DNA from 2 places in the Janthinobacterium sp. GW823-FHT06H09 genome. Region 1 is predicted to be linked to the other one. Evidence: predicted binding sites of a transcription regulator. Region 1 holds the regulator's gene; the other holds the start of a gene.
What was found. Region 1 encodes FliA, which starts transcription of late flagellar genes. Its sites were predicted from a motif close to CTAAAGTTTNNNNNNNNNNNGCCGNTA; they were not measured.

Region 1 (3,408 bases):
CAACGGGATCGCCTGCGGCGCTTCCATGATGATGGGCGGCGCGCCCTTTTCCAGGCTGAAGGCCTGGCCGATGGCGTTCTGGAAGACGCGGTACTTGCCTTCGTTGACTTGCGAAATCGCGTACATCACGACGAAGAACGCGAACAGCAAAGTGATGAAGTCGGCATACGAGATCAGCCAGCGGTCCTGGTTGTCCGGTTCCTCGTCATACTTCCTGCGCGCACGCCGCATCATGATCAGTGCTCGTGCAGCAGGCTGGACACGCGCTCTTCGATGATGCGCGTATGGTCGCCCGTGGCGATGTCGTACAGCACGGCGGCCGTGATTTCATACTGCAGCACGCGGCGCGAGACGATGGCCTTGAGCTTGTTCGCCACCGGCAGGAACAGCAGATTGGCCAGGCCCACGCCATAAATCGTGGAAACAAAAGCCACGGCGATGCCGCTGCCCAGTTTGCTCGGGTCGGTGAGGTTTTCCATCACGTGGATCAGGCCCAGCACGGCGCCCAGGATGCCGATGGTGGGCGAATAGCCGGCCGCCGATTCCCACACCTTGACGGCCTGGCGCTCGGCCATTTCGTAGGCGGAAATTTCCACGTCGAGCAGCTGGCGCAGCTTGTCGGGCGCGATGCCGTCGACGATCATGCGCAAGCCCTTGGCGTTGAAGCGGTCGGCCGTGTTTTCCATCAGCCGCTCGAGCGCCAGCGGGCCGTCGCGGCGCGCCGTCAGGCTCCATTGCCCGATATCGCGCGCCAGCGCCGCGCGCGTGTCGGCGGGCGGCAGGAAGACCCAGCGCAGCATTTCCAGGCCGCGGACAAAAGTGCGCAACCGCGTCTGCAGCAGCACGGCGCCGAAGGTGCCGATGATGACGATGGCAAAGGCGGCCGGCTGCAGCAGGGAGGCCATCTTGCCGCCTTCCAGTGCCTGGCCGACCAGCAGGCCCGCCAGCGCCAGCGCCAGCCCGATTACGCTGGACCAGTCCACGCCTGCTCCCTCAAGGTTGCGCGCAGGCGCGCGACGGCCTGGGTATGCAGCTGCGAGACGCGCGATTCGGATACGCCCATCACCGCGCCGATCTCCTTCAGGTTCAGCTCTTCTTCGTAATACAGGCCCATGAGTATTTTCTCGCGTGGTGGCAGCGCGTCGATGGCATCGATCACGGATTGCCGGAAATCGGTATCGAGCAGGGAACGCAAGGGGTCGCTGTCCTCGTCCACGCAGTGGCGGTCGAGGAAGCTGTCATTGCCGTCCGGGTCATGAAAGTCTTCGTAATACACGAGCTGGTGGCCGCCGCCGTCGCCCAGCATTTCCTGGTAGTCGGCCAGCGACATCTTGAGCAGCTTCGCCACTTCCGATTCCGTCGGCGGATGGCCGAGGCGCTGCTGCAAGGTGCTCATCGCCTCCTCGATCTTGCGCATGTTCTGGCGCATGCTGCGCGGCAGCCAGTCGCTGGTGCGCAATTCGTCGAGCATGGCGCCGCGGATGCGCAGCACGGCATACGTCTCGAACTGCGCGCCATGCGTCTCTTCATAGCGGCTAATGGCATCGAGCAGGCCGATCATGCCGGCCTGGATCAGGTCATCGACCTCGACCGAAGGCGGCAATTTCGCCTTCATATGGTGCGCCAGACGCTTCACCAGCGGAATGTGCTCCGTCAGCAAATAGTCCTTGTTCGATTTCCCTTTGACCGTGTACATAGGCTGCTTATTGTTTTCTCATCTTATCTGGTGCTGCGGTTCGATTCAGGCGCTGAACTGGTGCGGGCTCCCCGTCTGGTACAAGGTGCCGCCAAGCACCGGCGCCGCCGAACGGGCCAGCCGCTCGGCCAGTCCGCGAAACGCCACCGAGGCGCCCGCCAGCGGAAACGCATCGACCACGCTGCGGCCCAGGCGCGCCGCGCGGTGCAGATATTCATCGGCAGGCACCGACCCCATCGAGGTCAGCTTCACGGCCAGGTAGCGGCTCGCCGCCTGTGCCATATTATCGTATACCACTTTTGCCTCGGATTCGGAAGCGCCCGTGACGAGAATGCCGAACGGACGGCGTCCCAGTTCCTGGCTCAGGCGCTTGATCAGGCAGTACGCCGCCTTGATCGAGGTGGCGCTGGTCGACACTTGCACCACGATATCCGACGAGGCCATCAAGGGCACGGGGAAGCAATCGCCCTCGTCGGCCACGACGCCGTCGACCAGCACGATGCCGCTCTGGCGCGCCAGCACCTCGAAAGTCTTGCCCAGGCGGCGCAATTCGTCCTCGCCCGCATAGTCCATGCTGTCCATCAGGTGGTTGCGCGCGCCCAGGCTGGCCACGCCGAAGCCTTGCGGCACCTGGTGGATGACCTGGTTCAGGCCGCACTGCTGGCGCGCCACGTCGCGCAGGCTGGCGCCGTGCGCCAGTCCCAGCCGTGCAGCCACGCCATCGCTGCCGCCGCTGGCGTCAAGCAGCAGCACGTCATTGCCGCCATAGGCGAGCGAAGCGCCCAGGTTGACCAGCATGGCGCCCTTGTCGTCCTGCGGCGTGGCCGAGAGGAACGTCATGACGCGCGGCTGCGGGCCGGCCAGCATGCGGCGCAAGCCTTCGGCCTGGTCGAAATCGAAATTAGCCAAGGTGCACCCCGCGCGCTTCATTGTTGCGGGCGGCCGCCTGCGCCATCAGGAGCGGCAGTTCGGCGTCGGAAAACTGCGTGGCCGCCGAGTCGCGCTTGAGCTTGAAGGCGCGGTCGATCAGGTAGCCGCGGTCGGCCAGGTACAGGTCTTCCGGCACGCGCTGGCCGTTCGACACATAAAACAGGTTCAGCTTCTGGCGGATCACCACGTCGAGCACGTTGCCGATCGACGCCGCTTCATCGAGCTTGGTCATGATGCAGCCGGCCAGGCCGCTGCCCTGGTAGGCGCGCACTACTTCGTTCAACGTTTCCTGCGTCGCCGTGGAGTTCAGGCACAGCAAACGCTTCACGTCGGCGCCGGCGCCCGACAGCATGGCCACCTGTTCCGTCACCATCTGGTCGCGCTGGCTCACGCCCACGGTATCGATCAGCACCGTGTGCTTGTTCTTGAGTTCCTTCAGGGCGATGCGCAAGTCCGCTTCGTCCTTCACCGAATGCACCATCACGCCGAGGATCTTGCCGTAGATGCGCAGCTGTTCGTGCGCGCCGATACGGTAGGCGTCCGTGGTGATCAGGGCCAGCTTTTCCGGGCCGTGGCGCATCACGCAGCGGGCCGCCAGCTTGGCCGTGCTGGTGGTCTTGCCGACACCGGTCGGGCCGACCAGCGCGAACACGCCGCCCTGCTCCAGCATGGCGTCTTCATTGGCGACCGTGTTCAGGTTGCGGCTCAGGACGGTCTTGATCCAGCGCATGCTTTGCGCGCCGTCGAGGCCGGCGGGCAGCTTGTCGATCAGGTAGCGCGCC
Region 2 (3,408 bases), on a different contig from region 1:
GCGCGCGGACACGAACTGATGGGCCGCGCGGTGCATCCCGCCATGCTGGCCAAGGCGCGCGCCATGCTGGAGCAAAGCCAGGCCCATCCCGTCGTGCGCACGGTCACCGGCAGCGACGGCCAGCGCTATCTGCTGTTCCTGCCCTCGTCCGAACGCTTCCGCAATGCCGAGGCAGGCGCCGCGCGCGACACGCTCAACGCCGTCGCCATGAGCGGCCCGCGCGCCATGGGAGCCGGTCCACGGCCCCACGAAGCAGGCACTGCGCCGCCACGCGGCGAATTCGGCCGCGGCCCGCCCCCGCGCATGGACACGCCCTACCGCACATTCATTCCCCTGGGGGCGGCCATCGCCGCCAGCCTGCTGTTTTCTTTCCTGCTGGCCTGGTATTTTGCGCGCCCCATCCGCGACCTGCGGCAAGCGTTCGAGGCCGCCTCGCACGGCAATCTGGCGCCGCGTTTTCACGCCAGCGGCAAGCGCGGCGATGAACTGACGGACCTGGGCCGCGATTTCGACCGCATGACGGGCCGCTTGCGCAGCCTCATGGATAGCCAGACACGTCTGCTGCATGACGTCTCGCACGAGTTGCGCTCGCCGCTGGCGCGCCTGCAGGCCGCCATCGGCCTGGCGCACCAGCAGCCGGAAAAGATGGCCGCCTCGATGCAGCGCATCGAACGCGAAAGCGAACGCATGGATAAACTGATCGGTGAACTGCTGACGCTGTCACGGCTGGAAGCCGGCGCCGGGCAAACGGGAGCCAGGCACATGCACAGCGAAGACGTCAGCATCGCCGACCTCGTGCACGACATCGTGGACGACGCCCGCTATGAGGCCCGGGCACGCCAGTTGAACGTCGAACTGGCGGGCGATGCGGCCATGCCCGACGCCAGCGTCACGGGCCAGCCAGAATTGCTGGCGCGCGCCGTGGAAAACGTGGTGCGCAACGCCGTCAAGCACAGCCCCGATGGCGGCACGGTGGAAGTGGAACTGTCGCGCATGTCCGACTGGCTGCGCATCGCCGTGCTGGACCGGGGCCCCGGCGTGGCTGGCGCGGACCTGGCGCGCATTTTCGAACCGTTCTTCCGCGCCAGTAATACCCAGCATAGCACGGATGGACACGGCCTGGGCCTGGCTATCGCCCGGCACGTCATCAACGCCCATGGCGGCCGCATCGGGGCCAGCTTGCGCAGCGGTGGCGGCTTGTGCGTGGAAATGCTGCTACCCGTCAAAACGCCAGGCTGACCTGTCGGCGAGCCTGGCGCGTGGATGTGTTGTTACGCCTGCGTATCGATGATGCTGCCCAGGGTCGACGCGCTTGACCTGGCGGGACTCGCCACGGTCTCCGCACTGCTGGCCGTTTGGGATTCGCCTTGTGCCGCCTGCTGCGCGGCCGCCGCCTGTAGCTGGGCGATTTGCGCCTGCAAGGCCTGAATTTGCTGCGCCAGCTGCTGCTGCAGCTTTTGCGACGCGTCCGTCTGCTCGCCCTTCTGCGACTCCGTCAACTGTTTTTGCGCCGCCGTGATCTGCTTTTGCAGCGCCGCGATCTGCGCACTGCTGCCCGCACTGGCGCTGCCGGCCGCGCCGACTGCGCTGCCGGAACCGATTGCCGCTACCATATTGCCTCCCTGATTATTCAACACCTTATTATCGGCGCGCAAGGTACTCAATACAGGGCGGCAAGTGTAAAGGCGGGTAAAGCCATGTAAAGACGCCGCGCGCACCATCCGATTGCACGCCAGCAAGAAAAACTGGCACACTGGCGCTTCCTGCCTTGACCACGATCCATGATGATGACGCCCCTGCTGCCCGCCCTGCCCGACCTCGTGCCCCGCCAACGCTGCGGCGTGATCGAGTTTCCCGTCCACCACATGCGTGGCGGCACATCGACGGGCCTGGTCTTGCACGGGGCCTGCGTGCCGGCCGAGCAAACGCTGCGCGAGGAATTGCTGCGCCACCTGATGGGCGTGCCCCAGTCCGGCCGGCAGCCGGGCAACCGGCAAATCACGGGCCTGGGTCGGGGCACGCCCACCAGCAATAAAGTCTTCCTCGCCGAGGTGGAACAGCATGCGGGCCAGCCGCGCCTGGTCAGCACCCTGGCCCAGCTGGCTGGCGAGCATGGCGATATCGACTGGAGCGTGAACTGCGGCAATATGTCGTCCGCCCTGCAACTGTGGGGACTGGACAGCGGCGTGATCGAGGCACTGGCCATCGGCGCGCACGATATCGATATCCGCAACACCAACACGGGCGTCATCACCACCTCGCGCATGGCGCGCGAACGCGACGGCAGCTTTACCGGCACTGAAATCCCCGGCGTGCCCGGCAACTTCCCCCGCGTGGACCTGTTCCTGCGGCAACCGGCAGGCGCCAAGACGGGAAAATTATTACCAACAGGCAATGCGCAGGATGTGGTGCACGGTTATGTGGTCTCGTGCGTGGATGTGGCCGTGCCCATGGTCATCGCGCCAGCGAGCCAGTTCGGCAAGACGGCGCACGAGTCCATCGCGGAACTGGAAGCGGACACGGCTTTCATGCAGGCGATCCGCCAGGTGTGGAGCGCGGCGGGTCTGCTGATGGGCTTGCGCAAGCGCGATGGCGGGTTGATGACGTTGGCGGAATTGGAACGCAGCGAAACCATCCCCAAGTTCTGCATCGTGGGGCCGGCGGCGGGAGAGGGAAATATTGCTGTGCGTTACTTTACGCCGCAATCGGGCCACGCCTCGCTGGCCGTCTCGGGCGGCTGCTGCCTGGCGGCCGCCTGCCTGATACCGGGCACGGTGGCGCATGCGCTGGCGCGCGGCGTGCCGCCAGTCAAGCAAGCGGAAACAGAGATGGAACTGGGCATAGCCAATCCGGCCGGCATCCTGGACACCACCATCGTGGCGCGCCAGGACGGGGCAACGGGCAACATCACCATCGACGGCGCGGCCTACCGCCGCAGCGCGCAAATCTTGCTGCGCGGCCATGTTCCCCTGTACCAGCCGTCAACCGCGCTGAAGGCGTGGCTGCTGAAACAGATTTAAAGCAGGACTGGCGCCCCGCCCGTTCAGGCAATCAATCAGGTCTTCGGCAATGTCACGCCGACCTGGCCCTGGTATTTGCCGCCGCGGTCCTTGTACGAGGTTTCGCACACTTCATCGGACTCGAAGAACAGCACTTGCGCCACGCCTTCGTTGGCGTAGATTTTCGCCGGCAACGGTGTCGTATTCGAAAACTCCAGGGTCACATAGCCTTCCCATTCCGGTTCGAACGGGGTGACGTTGACGATGATGCCGCAGCGCGCATACGTGCTCTTGCCCAGGCAAATCGTCAAGACGTTGCGGGGAATGCGGAAATATTCCACGGTACGGGCCAGCGCGAACGAATTCGGCGGGATGATGCAATAGCCCTTGCCCGACACGTCGACGAAGT

Region 2: AC1Q6X_RS12895 (FlxA-like family protein) is a predicted target of FliA. The motif match lies at 1,643-1,669, and genes of this name have one in related genera.

The regions. Positions count from the first base shown of each region.
Region 1 covers NZ_JBXAHC010000011.1:166,464-169,871, forward strand. The annotation lists gene motD (flagellar motor protein MotD) at 1-231, opposite strand, end outside; gene AC1Q6X_RS20120 (flagellar motor protein) at 237-983, opposite strand; gene AC1Q6X_RS20125 (RNA polymerase sigma factor FliA) at 965-1,696, opposite strand; gene AC1Q6X_RS20130 (MinD/ParA family ATP-binding protein) at 1,742-2,605, opposite strand; gene flhF (flagellar biosynthesis GTPase FlhF) at 2,598-3,408, opposite strand, start outside.
Region 2 covers NZ_JBXAHC010000006.1:388,520-391,927, reverse strand. The annotation lists gene AC1Q6X_RS12900 (sensor histidine kinase) at 1-1,239, shown strand, start outside; gene AC1Q6X_RS12895 (FlxA-like family protein) at 1,272-1,613, opposite strand; gene AC1Q6X_RS12890 (PrpF domain-containing protein) at 1,782-3,020, shown strand; gene dcd (dCTP deaminase) at 3,056-3,408, opposite strand, start outside.